Spinactinospora alkalitolerans: one gene and its partner. The main gene of each other region encodes a partner of the protein of the gene in region 2 in a complex. Links are inferred from orthologs where the notes say so. Each region holds a gene or a part of one and is shown on either strand. Other genes may lie near its edges. The genes, in order: pcrA and uvrB.

What was found.
Region 1: the proteins of uvrB (region 2) and pcrA are in contact, whole or in part, in a crystal structure (PDB 7EGT), measured with the Thermus thermophilus proteins. The link is inferred for Spinactinospora alkalitolerans from one-to-one orthologs. Residues at the interface, in WP_096411307.1 of Thermus thermophilus: Glu23, Leu25, Arg26, Asp27, Gly28, Glu29, Arg30, Phe31, Arg55, Glu326, Asp327, Phe328, Glu379, Ser382, Gln383, His398, Gly400, Arg401; in WP_096412145.1 of Thermus thermophilus: His654, Arg656, Phe657, Gln666, Asp668, Glu669, Lys680, Arg681, Leu682, Ser683, Lys685, Tyr686, Ala687.

Annotation. Positions count from the first base shown.
Region 1 is NZ_JACCCC010000001.1:5,429,875-5,437,705, reverse strand. What follows is about bases 2,728-5,717. They hold pcrA (DNA helicase PcrA), read left to right. Parts: upstream 2,728-3,065; coding sequence 3,066-5,369; downstream 5,370-5,717. Other genes in these bases: HDA32_RS24195 (nucleoside hydrolase), read right to left, coding at 2,728-2,964. Outside these bases: HDA32_RS24205 (ATP-binding protein), read left to right, coding at 1-904; HDA32_RS24200 (response regulator), read left to right, coding at 948-1,679; more of HDA32_RS24195, read right to left, coding at 2,032-2,727. UniProt on the Escherichia coli protein: A helicase with DNA-dependent ATPase activity. Unwinds DNA duplexes with 3'-5' polarity. Translocates on single-stranded DNA with 3'-5' polarity. Initiates unwinding more efficiently from a nicked substrate than double-stranded DNA.
Region 2 is NZ_JACCCC010000001.1:4,041,414-4,049,190, forward strand. Bases 4,832-7,767 are described here. They hold uvrB (excinuclease ABC subunit UvrB), read right to left. Parts: upstream 7,386-7,767; coding sequence 5,277-7,385; downstream 4,832-5,276. Other genes in these bases: HDA32_RS17935 (DUF3060 domain-containing protein), read right to left, coding at 4,832-4,981; HDA32_RS17950 (hypothetical protein), read left to right, coding at 7,476-7,767. In the rest of the region: HDA32_RS17920 (hydroxymethylglutaryl-CoA lyase), read right to left, coding at 306-1,211; ggt (gamma-glutamyltransferase), read right to left, coding at 1,256-3,097; HDA32_RS17930 (GNAT family N-acetyltransferase), read right to left, coding at 3,243-4,238; more of HDA32_RS17935, read right to left, coding at 4,547-4,831; more of HDA32_RS17950, read left to right, coding at 7,768-7,777. UniProt on the Escherichia coli protein: The UvrABC repair system catalyzes the recognition and processing of DNA lesions. A damage recognition complex composed of 2 UvrA and 2 UvrB subunits scans DNA for abnormalities.

The DNA of each region.
Region 1 (7,831 bases), 1.4 Mb from region 2 along the record:
GCTGTTCCTGCTCTTCGGCGGCGTCTTCGACCCGCTGCTGTGGTTCCTCGTCTTCGGCACGCTCGGCGCGGCCATCCTGTGGCAGCAGGCCAACCCCGCCCAGCGCGACCAGTGGGTGAGCAGCACCGCCTTCCGCAGCCGCAAGAGCTGGGTCCGCACGGGTGCGGGCGTGCTGCTCGTCGTCACCGGCGTCCTGGGCTTCCTCGCGTTCCAGCAGCAGATGCACGAGGCCCGCGCCGGCCTCACCTTCGCCCTGACGATGCTCGCGGGCATCGCGCTGATCGCCGCACCGTGGATCATCGGCCTGGTCCGCGAGCGCGACCGGGAACGCAGGGAGCGCATCCGCAACCAGGAGCGCGCCGAACTCGCCGCGCACATCCACGACTCCGTGCTGCACACCCTCACCCTGATCCAGCGGCGCGCCGAGGACTCGCGCGAGGTGCAGCGGCTCGCCCGCGTGCAGGAACGGGCGCTGCGCAGTTGGCTCTACAAGCGGCCCGCCGACGCCGAGACCACCGTGACCCCGGCGCTGGAGCGGGTCGCGGCGGAGGTCGAGGAGGCCCATGGCGTGCCGATCGAGGTCGTGTGCGTCGGCGACTGCCCGATCGACGACGGGATCCGCGCCGCGCTCCAGGCCGCCCGCGAGGCCATGGTCAACGCCTCCAAGTACGCGGACGTGGACAGCGTCTCGGTGTTCGGCGAGGTCGAGCCGGAGGAGGTGCTCGTCTTCATCCGCGACCGGGGCGCGGGCTTCGACCTCGATTCGGTGCCGGCCGACCGCATGGGCGTGCGCGGCTCCATCATCGGCCGGATGCAGCGCCACGGCGGCGGCGCCCGCATCCGCACCGCGCCGGGAGAAGGAACCGAGGTGCAGTTGCGCATGCCCCGCAGCACGGCGGTGTGAAATGTGGCCGGGGTCGGGCAGCCGCACCACAGTCCGCCGCTCCGTGGGTAAGGTCCAAGGCGTGGCAGACGACAGTACATCTGACAGTGACGCTGTGAACGTGCGCGAAGGCGGCGCCGCGGTCGGGTTCGGCGACGGCGGCGTGCCCCGCGTCGTGATCGTGGACGACCACCGGCTGTTCCGCAGCGGCGTGCGCGGCGAACTCGGCGACGCGGTCGAGGTCGTCGGCGAGGCCGGTGACGTCGACAGCGCGGTGCACGTGATCGGCGAGCAGCAGCCCGACCTCGTCCTGCTCGACGTCCACCTGCCCGGTGGCGGCGGCGTCGAGGTGCTGCGGCGGGTGCTCGCCAGGCACTCGGAGATCCGGTTCCTCGCGCTGTCGGTGTCCGACGCCGCAGAGGACGTGATCGGCGTGGTCCGCGGCGGTGCGCGCGGCTACGTCACCAAGACCATCTCGGGCAAGGAGCTCGCCGACGCCATCGTCCGGGTCGCCGACGGCGACGCCGTGTTCTCCCCGCGCCTGGCCGGATTCGTCCTGGACGCGTTCGCCGCCACCGACGCCCCGCCGATGGATCCCGAGCTCGACCGCCTCACCCAGCGCGAACGCGAGGTCCTGCGCCTGATCGCCCGCGGCTACGCCTACAAGGAAGTGGCCAAGGAGCTCTTCATCTCGGTGAAGACGGTGGAGACCCACGTCTCGTCGGTGCTGCGCAAGCTCCAGCTCTCCAACCGCCACGAACTGAGCCGCTGGGCGACGGCGCGCAAGCTGGTGTAGTAGAGCACGACACTCGCCCGAGGGGGTTTTGAAGGCCCGCCCTGGAGGGGGTTCGTGCGGGTGCGGTTCTCTCGTGCGGCCGCAGGCCCGTTGAGGCGAACGCCGCACCCGTGCGCGAAGCGGAGCTGTTGCCTTGGGTGCGGGCCGACACCGGGGTTTCGGCCTGGAGTGCAGGACGTCCGATGTGTTTCGCGCGGAGCCGGGCGCCCCGGGGACACGGGCCTTCGGCCACACGGCGGGCCGCCCGTTCTCCGCGAGCCCTTATGGCTGAGATTCAAGACCCCCGGTGGTTGAGGGGAGCGGGCGCGGTCTCCCAACCACCGAGAGGCTTCGAAACCCTCTGATCAGCGCCTTAACGCAGCGCGTTGAGCATGCGCTTGAGGAACTCCTCGGAGTTCACCTGCGTCACCAGCGCGGCCTTGGGGCGGTCGTCGCTCAGGTCGGGGTTGGGACGCAGGTCGGCGACCGTGAGGCCGCGGGTGTGCTCGCCCTTCAGCTCCACCCGGACCGGGACCTCGACCGACTCGGTGACCAGCGCAGGGTCGGTGAGGATCGCCGCGGCCAGCGGGTCGTGCATCGCGCACGCGCGCTCGCCGAACACGTCGGTGTACCAGCCGACGTAGAAGTCCAGGAACCTCGACGACGAACGCGCGCGGTCGCTCTCCACCGCCGCCAGCTCGTCCAGCCACGGGCCCCGCGCCAGCGTCCGCATCGTGACGTCCAGCGCCACGAGCGTCAGGTCGAACCCGGCGGCCAGCACCACTTCCGCGGCCTCGGGGTCGTTGTTGACGTTGGCCTCGGCCCACGGGGTCACGTTGCCCGCCACCTGGACCGCGCCGCCCATGACCACGACCCTGCGCACCAGCTTCGGCAACTCCGGCTCCAGGCCCAGCGCCAGCGCCAGATTGGTCAGCGGGCCGACGGCCAGCACGTCGATCTCGCCGGGCGCCGAGCGGGCCAGCCGGACCAGCAGCTCGGCCGCCGACTCCTCCACGGCGGCGCCCCCCGGCTCCGGCGTCTTGACGTCGCCCAGCCCGTTGCGGCCGTGCACGCCCTCCGCCAGGTGCGGGGGCTGCACCAGCGGCCGGTTCGCGCCGCCGGCCACCGGGACACCGGGCTCGCCGTACAGCTCCAGCAGCCGCAGCGCGTTGTCCGTGGTGACGTCGACGGAGTTGTTCCCGTACACCGTGCCCACGCCGACGAGCTCGACGTCGGGCTGCGCCACCAGGTAGGCCAGCGCCAGCGCGTCGTCGATCCCCGGATCGCAGTCAACGAAGACCCGCACGTTTCCCCCATATGCCTGTTTCGTGTGAACGTTCCCAGCCTAGGACCTGCGCTCTCGTCCACCGCCCGCGGGCACCTCCGCGTTCCCCGTAGTCTGGTGGGGTGTTCTCCCAAGAGCTGCTCCTCGAAGGTCTGAACGTCCCCCAGCGCACCGCCGTGACGCACTCCGGCTCTCCGCTGCTGATCGTCGCCGGTGCCGGTTCGGGGAAGACCCGGGTGCTGACCCACCGGATCGCCTACCTGCTGGCCGAGGGCGGCGTGCGGCCCGGCGAGGTGCTCGCGATCACCTTCACCAACAAGGCCGCGGCCGAGATGAAGGAGCGCATCGAGAGCCTCCTCGGCGCGCGCGTCGCCAACAGCATGTGGGTGATGACCTTCCACTCCGCCTGCGTGCGCATCCTGCGCCGCGAGGCGAGCCGGCTGGGCTACCCGAGCAGCTTCACCATCTACGACTCCGCCGACTCCCAGCGGCTGATGCAGCTGGTCTGCCGGGAGCTGGACCTCGACCCCAAGCGCTTCCCGCCCAAGTCCTTCTCCGCGCAGATCTCCAACCTCAAGAACGAGCTCGTCGACTACGACACCTTCGCCGGCCGGGTCCAGACCGAGCAGGAGAAGAAGCTCGCCGAGGCCTACACGCTCTACCAGCAGCGGCTGCACCAGGCCGGCGCCATGGACTTCGACGACCTGATCATGGTCACGGTCAACCTGCTGCAGATGTTCCCCGATGTCGCCGAGCACTACCGGCGCAGGTTCCGCCACATCCTCGTCGACGAGTACCAGGACACCAACCACGCCCAGTACGAGCTGGTGCGCGAACTCGTCGGAACGGACGGGCCCGAGGCGGCGGTGCCCTCGGCCGAGCTGTGCGTCGTGGGCGACGCCGACCAGTCCATCTACGCCTTCCGCGGTGCGACGATCCGCAACATCATGGAGTTCGAGCGCGACTACCCGCAGGCCCGCACGGTCCTGCTGGAGCAGAACTACCGCTCCACCCAGAACATCCTCACGGCGGCCAACGCGGTGATCGAGCGCAACGCCGACCGCCGGCCGAAGAACCTGTGGTCGGAGCAGGGCGACGGCACGTCGATCGTCGGCTACGTCGCCGACAACGAGCACGACGAGGCGGCGTTCGTCGTCGGCGAGATCGACAAGCTCACCGACGACGGCGCGTGCGCGCCCGGCCAGGTCGCGGTGTTCTACCGGACCAACGCCCAGTCCCGGGTGTTCGAGGACGTGTTCATCCGGACCGGCCTGCCGTACAAGATCGTGGGCGGCGTGCGCTTCTACGAGCGCAAGGAGATCCGCGACGTCCTCGCCTACCTGCGGGTGCTGGCCAACCCCGAGGACACCGTCAGCCTGCGGCGCATCATCAACGTCCCCAAGCGCGGGATCGGCGACCGCGCGGAGGCCACGATCGAGCTGTTCGCCGCGCGGGAGCGGATCTCCTTCTCCCGGGCGCTGCGCCGCGCCGACGAGGCCCCGGGGATCGCCACCCGGTCGCTCAAGGCCGTCAAGGAGTTCACCGCGCTGCTGGAGGAGCTGGAGGAGCTCGTTCCCGACAGCAGCCCGGCCGAGATCGTCGAAGCGGTGTTGCAGCGCACCGGTTACCTCTCCGAGCTCGCCAACTCCAAGGACCTGCAGGACGAGAGCCGGGTGGAGAACCTGGAGGAGTTCGTGGAGGTCGCGCGCGAGTTCGAGAACGGGTTCACCGGGCCGCTGTGGGAGGACGACGACGAGGACGGCGAGGCGCCGGGGGAGTCCGGGGAGTCCGGCGGGGCCGACGCCGAACCGGGGGAGCCCACGCTGGTGGACTTCCTGGAGCAGGTCTCCCTGGTGGCCGACGCCGACCAGATTCCCGACGCCGACGAGCAGGGCGGCGTCGTCACCCTGATGACGCTGCACGCGGCCAAGGGGCTGGAGTTCCCCGTCGTGTTCCTGACCGGCATGGAGGACGGGGTGTTCCCGCACATGCGCACGCTCGGGGACCGGGTGGCGCTGGAGGAGGAGCGCAGGCTCGCCTACGTGGGCATCACGCGCGCGCGGGAGAGGCTGTACCTGAGCCGCTCGGCCGTGCGCAGCGCCTGGGGTACGCCTTCGTACAACCCGCCGTCGCGCTTCCTCGACGAGGTGCCGAAGGAGCTCGTCGACTGGCGCCGGTCGGAGTCCGGCATCGCGAGCGCGCCGGCGCGGCCGAGGATGGGCGCCATGGGCGGTCCGCCGCGCAAACCGGCGCGCGACGCCCCGACGCTGAGCCCCGGCGACAAGGTGACCCACGACTCGTTCGGCATGGGAACAGTGCTGCTGGTCGACGGCGTTGGGGACAGGACGAAGGCGCGGATCGACTTCGGTGCCGACATCGGCGAGAAGGACTTCCTGGTGAAGTTCGCGCCGATCGAGAGGCTGTGACGAGTTCGCCGGTCGGTGAGCACACGCGGTTTGACCTGCGTGGACACGGCCAGATGCGGTGAAGGGGCCCGAGCGTGCGGGCTCCGGGCCCGACCGGTGTTCCCGTCCGGTTCGTCAAGGGCCCGGACCTCCGCTAGAGTCTTCGACGTCGCCGAAAGCGCGGACCACCGGCCAACAGGCCAGGTCGGACGCTACGGCGGCGGCTTCCGGAGAAACCGCACGAAGCACTGCGGAGAGCGGGTACTCTGGTGAGGCCGAGCGAAACGAACGCGGGGATCACCGCGGGCGAGTCGGCCACCCCCACTCTGACGAGCCGGTCCGAGCACTCTCGGCCGCAAGGTAGAGTGGAACCACTCCAGAAAACGCCTCGGGTCTTGACTCGGACGGAATCCGGAGTAAGATTGAAGGGTTGGCCCAAACGGAGAGCCTCTGGTAGGCTCCCGGAGGGAAAACCCCGAAAACTTAAGCGGAAGCGCCGCTGCTGCTGAAGAGCGACTGGTTTGGTCGGCTTGTGTGTGGTGGGCGGTTGTTTTTTGAGAACTCAACAGCGCGATGTTTGTTTTTCTTTATAGCCATGTTTGTTTTGGCCCCGTGCATCGTCCGTTGGATGGTGTGGGGTTCCTTTGATTGGCCGACCCGTGGATGGGTTGGTTGGTCGGGGTTGTTCTCTTCGAGGTTTTCCTCCTGCCCTGGTCGGGGTGGGGGGTGTTTGGCCTTTGATGGAGAGTTTGATCCTGGCTCAGGACGAACGCTGGCGGCGTGCTTAACACATGCAAGTCGAGCGGTAAGGCCCTTCGGGGTACACGAGCGGCGAACGGGTGAGTAACACGTGAGTAACCTGCCCCTGACTTCGGGATAAGCCCGGGAAACCGGGTCTAATACCGGATACGACGCCGGCCTGCATGGGCTCGGTGTGGAAAGTTGTTTCGGTTGGGGATGGGCTCGCGGCCTATCAGCTTGTTGGTGGGGTGATGGCCTACCAAGGCGGTGACGGGTAGCCGGCCTGAGAGGGCGACCGGCCACACTGGGACTGAGACACGGCCCAGACTCCTGCGGGAGGCAGCAGTGGGGAATCTTGCGCAATGGGCGGAAGCCTGACGCAGCGACGCCGCGTGGGGGATGACGGCCTTCGGGTTGTAAACCTCTTTTACCACTCACGCAGGCATCCGGTTTTCCGGGTGTTGACGGTAGGTGGGGAATAAGGACCGGCTAACTACGTGCCAGCAGCCGCGGTAATACGTAGGGTCCGAGCGTTGTCCGGAATTATTGGGCGTAAAGAGCTCGTAGGCGGCTGGTCGCGTCTGCTGTGAAAGCCCGGGGCTTAACTTCGGGTGGGCAGTGGATACGGGCCGGCTTGAGGTAGGTAGGGGAGACTGGAATTCCTGGTGTAGCGGTGAAATGCGCAGATATCAGGAGGAACACCGGTGGCGAAGGCGGGTCTCTGGGCCTTACCTGACGCTGAGGAGCGAAAGCGTGGGGAGCGAACAGGATTAGATACCCTGGTAGTCCACGCCGTAAACGTTGGGCGCTAGGTGTGGGGACTTTCCACGGTCTCCGTGCCGTAGCTAACGCATTAAGCGCCCCGCCTGGGGAGTACGGCCGCAAGGCTAAAACTCAAAGGAATTGACGGGGGCCCGCACAAGCGGCGGAGCATGTTGCTTAATTCGACGCAACGCGAAGAACCTTACCAAGGTTTGACATCGCCCACGTACCCGTAGAGATGCGGGGTCATTTGGTTGGTGGGTGACAGGTGGTGCATGGCTGTCGTCAGCTCGTGTCGTGAGATGTTGGGTTAAGTCCCGCAACGAGCGCAACCCTTGTTCCATGTTGCCAGCACGTGGTGGTGGGGACTCATGGGAGACTGCCGGGGTCAACTCGGAGGAAGGTGGGGATGACGTCAAGTCATCATGCCCCTTATGTCTTGGGCTGCAAACATGCTACAATGGCCGGTACAGAGGGCGTGCGATGCCGTGAGGTGGAGCGAATCTCTTAAAGCCGGTCTCAGTTCGGATTGGGGTCTGCAACTCGACCCCATGAAGGTGGAGTCGCTAGTAATCGCGGATCAGCAACGCCGCGGTGAATACGTTCCCGGGCCTTGTACACACCGCCCGTCACGTCACGAAAGTCGGCAACACCCGAAACGTGTGGCCCAACCCCTTGCGGGAGGGAGTGCGTGAAGGTGGGGCTGGCGATTGGGACGAAGTCGTAACAAGGTAGCCGTACCGGAAGGTGCGGCTGGATCACCTCCTTTCTAAGGAGTCTGTGAGAGTCAGCCGTTTTTCCGACGTGGTTGACGGACTCGAGAGTGGACCCGATGTTCTGGCGTTTCTGCTGGAGGTCGTCGGGGTGGCGTGAAGGAGAACGAGCAGTCCCCTGGTCGTCTGGAAGGGCCGGGGGCGCGCTGTTGGGTGTCTGAGGAAGCAACCGCTGGTTGTTTTCCGCGGGTGCCATCCCATGCGAAG
Region 2 (7,777 bases):
GAGCACGGGAACGAGTGCCTCCGGCAGGCGCGCACGTGGAACGGCTGGTCGGCCGAGCGGCACGAACACGCCCAGCGCGAGCTGCTCACCGCCGGCGCCGTCGCCGGCGGTACGAAAGGGCGGCCGCACGGGTTCGTGCCGGTCGCCCGCCGCAGACGGCCGGGGCCTTGAGCAGCGGCGATCCCGCGGCCTTTCGCGTCGCCGGACGCCGCGCGCCGACAGCATCCCCACCAGGCCCGCAGAGCCGCGGCGGGGACTGAGAACAATCCCGCCTCCCCGTCAACGATCTGAGACGCCCCGGCGGGTCACTCGGGCGCGGGGAAGCCCCCGGCCCGGCCCAGCAGCGCCGGGGGCTCCTTGTCCAGCCGCGACCCCAGCCACGTCCCGGCGGCGGCGATGCCGCGCATGTCGACGCCGGTCCGTACGCCGCTGCGGTGCAGCATGTAGAGCAGGTCCTCGGTCGCGATGTTGCCGGTGGCCGCCGGGGCGAACGGGCAGCCGCCGAAGCCCCCGATGCTGGAGTCCAGCACCGTGACGCCGTGCTCGTGGGCGGTGAGGGCGTTGGCGTAGCCGGTGTTGCGGGTGTTGTGGAAGTGGCAGCGCAGCCCGGCCCCGCCCGCGACGGCGCGCACCCGCTCCACCAGGTCGGCGACCTGCCCGGGGACGCCGACGCCGATGGTGTCGGCGATCGCGATCTCGACCGCGCCGGAGTCGGCGGCGCGCCGGGCGATGTCGGCCACCCGCTGCGGCGGGGTCTCGCCCTCGAACGGGCAGCCGAACGCGGTGGAGATCGTCGCGCTGACCGGCATTCCCGCCGCGTGGGCCGCCTTGGCGATGTCGTCGTAGGCCGCCAGCATCTCCTCGGCGGTGCAGCCCTGGTTGCGGCGGCAGAACACGTCGGTGGCCGGGATCGCCACGTTGACCTCGTCGACCTCGGCGGCCAGCGCCCGGTCCAGTCCCCGGCGGTTGAGCACCAGCCCGATGTAGGACACTCCGGCGTCGCGGCGCACCGAGGCCATGACCTCCTCGGCCCCGGCCATCTGCGGCACCCGCCTGGGGTTGACGAAGCTGACCGCCTCGATGCGCCGGACCCCCGCGGCCACGGCTCGGTCGATCAGCTCGACCTTCTCGGCGACCGACAGGACCGCGGTCTCGTTCTGCAGGCCGTCGCGCGGCCCGACCTCGACGATCTCCACCTGCGCGGTATCCATGCCCGGACCACCCTTCGAACTCGTCAACGGCGACGCTCACGAGCCTAACGAGCCGCGCCGGACCCGGGGCCGGGCGGCTCCCACCCGCGCTCCCTGAGCACGGCGGCGTGCCCGCCGCCGCGCCGCCGCGGTTCGGCCACCGCCTGGATCCGGCCGCGGTCGAGGAACTCCAGCGCCGACACCGCGCCGATCTCCGGCGTCTCGGCGAAGACGTGCCCCAGTTCGCTCAGCGCCTTCTCCTCCGGTGTATCGAAGAACCCCGGTTCGGCCTGGGTCTGCTCGGCGTTGCGCTGGGAGAGCCGGGGCGCCGCCACCGCCTCGGGCAGCGTCATACCGCGGTCGACGCGGTCGACGAGGACGTGCAGCACGGTGGTGATGATCGTCGCGCCGCCCGGGCTGCCCAGCGCCAGCCACGGCTCGCCGTCGCGCAGCACGATGGTCGGCGCCATGCTGGAGCGCGGCCGCTTGCCCGGGGCCGGGAGGTTGGCGGCCCCTGCGCCGGTCTCGGAGACCCGGAAGTCGAAGTCGGTGAGCTCGTTGTTGAGCAGGAAGCCGCGGCCGGGCACGGTGATGCCGCTGCCCCCGGTCTGCTCGATCGTCAACGTGTAGGAGACGACGTTGCCCCACCGGTCGGCGGTGACGAGGTGGGTGGTCGAGGGCCCCTCGGGCTCCGGCCCGGCCGGTGCGGAGGAGGGCGCGCAGGCGTCCCCGTCCCCGTTCCCGGCCCCGGGGTCGCCGGGGGCCACGGGCGCGGCCAGGACCGAGTCGGGCTCGACCAGGCAGGCCCGCTGCCGGGCGTAGTCCTCGGAGAGCAGGGTCTCCAGGGGCACGTCGACGTGGGCGGGGTCGCCGATGTAGGCGTTGCGGTCAGCGTAGGCGAGTTTGCTCGCCTCCAGCGTCAGGTGCTGGATCTCCTCGGGCGCGAGCTCGGCGGGGTCGCGGGTGTCGATGATGTTGAGCGCCTCCCCGACGGTGGAGCCGCCGGAGGAGGAGGGCGCCATGCCGTAGACGTCCAGGCCCCGGTAGTCCACGTGCGTCGGGTCGCGCTCGACGACCTCGTAGTCCGCGAGGTCGCCGGCGCTCAGCAGGCCGGGCCGCACCTGCCGGTCGGCGCCGGGGGCGACCGGCGGCGCGGTCGCGGTCTCGACGACGTCGGCCCCGATCTCGCCTTCCAGCACGCTCGCGCCGTGCCGGGCGAAGTCGCGGTAGGTGTCGGCGAGGTCGGGGTTGCGCAGCACCGTGCCGACCTCCGGCGGCGCGCCGCCCGGCAGGAACAGCTCGGCGGTGGCCGGGAAGTCGGCGAAGCGCTCGGCGTTGGCGGCGGTCTGCTCGTTGAACGTCGCGTCCACCGTGAAGCCGCGCTCGGCCAGCCGGATGGCCGGGCGCATGACGTACTGCAGCGGCCTGCTGCCCCACTGCTCGACGGCGCGCTCCCAGGTGGCGGGCGTGCCCGGGGCCCCGACCGACAGCCCCGAGGTGACGGCCTCCTCGAACGGGATGGGCTCGCCGTCCTCCAGGAAGGAGTCCTCCCGCATGGCGGCCGGTGCGGTCTCGCGGCCGTCGAGGGTGTGCACGCGTCCCTCGGCGGCGCTGTAGTAGACGAAGTAGCCGCCGCCCCCGAAACCCGAGGAGTAGGGCTCGGTGACCCCCAGCGCGGCCGCGGCGGCGACGGCGGCGTCCACGGCGTTGCCGCCGGAGCGCAGGACCCGCATCCCGGCCTCAGTGGCGTCGGGGTCCACGGTGGCGACCGCTCCCCCGCGGCCGACGGCGACGGAGTCGCGGTCGGGCCCTTCCGGTGCCTCCCCGGCCCGGGCCGGCACTGCGGCCGCCGCGATCAGGGCGAGCAGTCCCGCCGCGGCGCCGACCCGGCACGTTGTGCGCTTCATCCGACCTTCCCTCCGCACGGACACACCGCCGCCACGCAACGGCGTTGAGCATGCGCCGACGGTAACCCGTCGGGGCGGGTGATCACCAGAGGGAGACCGGAATCGGCGCGGCCCCGCCGCCCGGCGGTCCGGACAGCGGGGGGGGTCAGCGCAGCGCGAGCACCGGGCGGGCCTCCCAGGTCGTCCAGAGCGGTCGGTAGCCCATCCGGTTCCAGAACGGCCCGGACACCGGGTTCATCATCGCGTAGTTGAGCAGCGTCACCGCGATGCCGTAGCTGTCCATCGCGTGGTGGGCCTGGCTGACCAGCGCGGTGCCGATACCGGCGCCGCGCTCCTGCTCCGTGACCACGCCGTAGCCGATGTAGGCGGCGGGACCGGCGTTGACCAGGGGCGCCACCCAGCGGGCGCGTTCGGGCGGGGACACCCAGACCAGGCCGACCGGACGGCCGCGCCGCTCGGCCATCCAGATCCACGACGGCGGGCGACTCAGGGCCCGGGCGACCACCCTGCGGGTCTGCTCGGCGGTCTCGGGCTGGATGAACACCCCGCCGAAGTGCTCCTCGTAGCGGTGCTCCTCCATCACCAGGCCGACGACCGCCGCGAGGTCCTGCATGTCGGCCAGCCGGATCGTGACGTCGCGGGGCGGCAGCGAGGGCGGCACCCCCCTGCGGCGCTGCCGGGCCGCCAGCACCGTGAACGGCTGCAGGCCGTGGCGCTGCAGCGGCCGCACGCCGCAGACGTCGCGGGCCGGCCAGGTCAGCAGCGCGGCCGACTCCGACCCGGTGCCGCTGGGCAGGTCGTCCATCTGGTCCCGCCAACTGGTGAGCAGCGAGTCCAGAGCGCCCTCAGGGTCGGGGCCGCCGACGATCGGGGTGAGCCAGTGCTGGTCGGGAACACCCCAGGTACGCCCGACCTCGCCGGGCTGGTACCAGGCATAACGCATGGTCCCGGTGGCGACGGGGCGCGCGGACTCGTCGCTGACCGTCAGCAGCGGATAGGTGCTGAGCCGTGGATGCGAGGGCTCGGGCAGCAATGGATCGATCTCCGCCCACCGCCTCGCGACCGATCCCACCAGCAGGTCGAATTCGGCGCTATCGCCGGGCGGATCGTCATGCCGCACCCGGGCGACATAACCGCTCATTTATCCCTCCCTGGCCGCACGTGCGCTCTTCACACTGGACGCGGGCCCCAGCGCGCCGCCGCTGGAGTTCTAACGGTGACATACTGTCGCGTCATGGCTACGAAAATAGACCGTAGCGCCTACGGCGCCGGAACGTAGAGATAACGACCAAAGTTTCCGATTTTGTTTTGAAATTGTCGCCATGCAATTTCACCAGAACCGGCGCCGAATCGTTCCACGGTAACCGACGACCGCGCCCCGATGGCGCACAGGGGCCCGCCTTATTCCATTTCCGCTGTTCACAGCGGTGGCCGTATTCGGACTCGGCGCTAGGGGGTGGCGCTGCCGCCCTGCTCGGTGGTGTTGTTCACACCCAGGTTGCTGATCGAGGGCTCGCCCGAGGCGTAGTAGACGACGTTGTCCGCACCGGTGACGCTGATCGACGCGGCCGAACCGACGTGCACCTCGGTGTTGCTGCCGGCGATGCTCACCTCGCCGCACTCGCCGTTGAAGGTCAACGTGGTGTCGCTGGCCAGCACGTTGACGTCGAGGCCCGCGCAGTCCTCGGTCGCGGTCTCACCGTCCGCGGCGACCGTCAGAGTCCGGCCGTCGGACACCACGACGCCGTTCTCCGAACCCGAGACCTCCTCGCCGCCGTTGGAGACCGAGACGTCACCGTCCTCGGAGACCGACACGCCGCATCCGGCACCGAACAGGGCCAGGAGGGCCACTCCACCGGTCACCGCTGCAATCCGGCCGCGCATTCGACGTTCCCTTCGGGTCTGCACCGGCCGGGCGGTCCGGTGTCTCGTCACTTCAGACGGGCGGGGACCGGCCGTGGTTCCCGGCCGCACCGCCGTCACCGCAGGCAGAACTCGTCGCCCTCGGGATCGAGCACGACGACGCAGTCCCCGGTGGGCTCGTCGACCTCACGGACCCGGGTGGCGCCCATGGCGACCGCCCGCTGCACGCTCGCCGCGACGACCGCCCGGCGCTCCTGCGGCGCCGCGCCGGCCGCCACGTGGACGTCGAGGTGCACCGGAACCGGGGCCGGGCCGCTCAGGAGACCCCGGCCGCGTCCATGCCGCGCAGTTCGCGCTTGAGCTCCTTGACCTCGTCGCGCAGCCGGGCGGCCAGCTCGAACTGCAGGTCGGTCGCTGCCTGGTGCATCTGCCCGGTGAGCTGCTCGATCAGGTCGGCGAGCTCGGCGCGCGGCATGTTCGCGATGTCGGCGGAGCGCTCACCTGTGGCCGCGGAGGACAGCCCCGGCACCGGCGCCCGGCCTCGGCTCTGCTGGCGCGCGCTCCCGCCGATCAGCGTCTGGGTGTCGGCGTCCTCGCGGGCCAGCGAGTCGAGGATGTCGGCGATCTTCTTGCGCAGCGGCTGCGGGTCGACGCCGTGCTCGGTGTTGTAGGCCAACTGCTTGGCGCGGCGCCGGTTGGTCTCGTCGATGGCCTTGCGCATGGAGTCGGTGACCTGGTCGGCGTACATGTGCACCTGGCCGGCGACGTTGCGCGCGGCGCGGCCGATCGTCTGGATCAGCGAGGTCTCCGAACGCAGGAAGCCCTCCTTGTCGGCGTCCAGGATGGCCACCAGCGACACCTCGGGCAGGTCGAGGCCCTCCCGCAGCAGGTTGATGCCGACGAGGACGTCGAACTCCCCCACCCGCAGCTCGCGCAGCAGCTCCACCCGGCGCAGCGTGTCGACCTCGCTGTGCAGATAGCGCACCTGGATGCCGAGCTCGGTCAGGTAGTCGGTGAGGTCCTCGGCCATCTTCTTGGTCAGCGTGGTGACCAGCACGCGCTCGGCGCGCTCGGCGCGCACCCTGATCTCGTGGACGAGGTCGTCGATCTGGCCCTGGGTGGGCTTGACCAGCACCTCCGGGTCGACCAGGCCGGTGGGCCGGATGACCTGCTCGACGACGTCGCCGCCGGTGCGGCCCAGCTCGTAGGGGCCCGGGGTGGCCGAGAGGTAGACCGTCTGGCCGATCCGCCCCAGGAACTCCTCCCACTTCAGCGGCCGGTTGTCCAGCGCCGAGGGCAGCCGGAACCCGTGGTCGACCAGCGTGCGCTTGCGTGAGGCGTCGCCCTCGTACATGCCGCCGATCTGCGGCACCGTCACGTGCGACTCGTCGACGACCAGCAGGAAGTCGTCGGGGAAGTAGTCCAGCAGCGTGTTGGGGGCGCTGCCGGGCTCGCGGCCGTCGAAGTGCCGTGAGTAGTTCTCGATGCCGGAGCAGCTGCCGACCTGGCGCATCATCTCCAGGTCGTAGGTGGTGCGCATCCGCAGCCGCTGCGCCTCCAGCAGCTTGTTCTGCTGCTCCAGTTCGGCCAGGCGCCCGCCGAGCTCGGCCTCGATGTCGCGGATGGCACGCTCCATCCGCTCGGGGCCGGCCACGTAGTGCGAGGCCGGGAAGATGTAGTACTCGTCGCTCTCGTCGAGCACCTCACCGGTGAGCGGGTGCAGCGTCATGAGCCGTTCGATCTCGTCGCCGAACATCTCGATGCGCACCGCGAGCTCCTCGTAGACCGGGATGATCTCGACGGTGTCGCCGCGGACCCGGAAGGTGCCCCGGGTGAAGGCCGTGTCGTTGCGGGTGTACTGCATCTCGACGAGCTTGCGCAGCAGCTCGTCGCGCTCGACCTCCATGCCGACCCTGACGGCGGCCATCCGGTCGACGTACTCCTGCGGGGTGCCCAGGCCGTAGATGCAGGAGACCGAGGCGACCACGATCGTGTCGCGCCGGGTGAGCAGCGAGTTGGTCGCCGAATGGCGCAGCCGCTCCACCTCGTCGTTGATCGAGGAGTCCTTCTCGATGAAGGTGTCGGTCTGCGGCACGTAGGCCTCGGGCTGGTAGTAGTCGTAGTAGGAGACGAAGTACTCGACCGCGTTGCCGGGCAGCATCTCCCGCAGCTCGTTGGCGAACTGCGCGGCCAGCGTCTTGTTCGGCTGCATGACCAGGGTGGGCCGCTGCACCTGCTCCACCAGCCACGCCACCGTCGCGGTCTTGCCGGTGCCGGTGGCGCCCAGCAGAACGGCGTCCTCGTCGCCGGCGTCGACGCGGCGGGCCAGCTCCGCGATGGCCGTCGGCTGGTCGCCGGCCGGGGTCATCTCCGAGACCACCTCGAACGGCGTCACCTTGCGCTGGATGTCGGTCACCGGCCGCATGAGTCCCCCTGCCTAGCGGATACCTGGCGTTTCCACTCTAGGCGGCCCCTGTGACACCCGGGCCCCGCCGGGAGTCCCTAAAATGTGCCGGTGCTCAAACGCGACAACAGCGACATGTGGAGACTCGCCCGCTCCGCGCCGGCCCTCTGGGGCGCCGGCGCCGCACTGGCCGCCGGCGGCGTCGCCATGGCCTGGTCGGCCCTGTACGCCGAGCCGCTGACCATCCACCTCATCGAGGAGACCATCCTCGAACTCGTCCTGGCCGCTGCGCTGATCGGCGGCGCGCTGTTCTGCTTCGGCAGCGCCGCGAACGTGCCCCGGCTCCTGGGACGGGGACGCGGATGGGGTCGGCGGCTCGGCTGGATCCCCGGCGTCCTGGCCCTCCTGTTCGG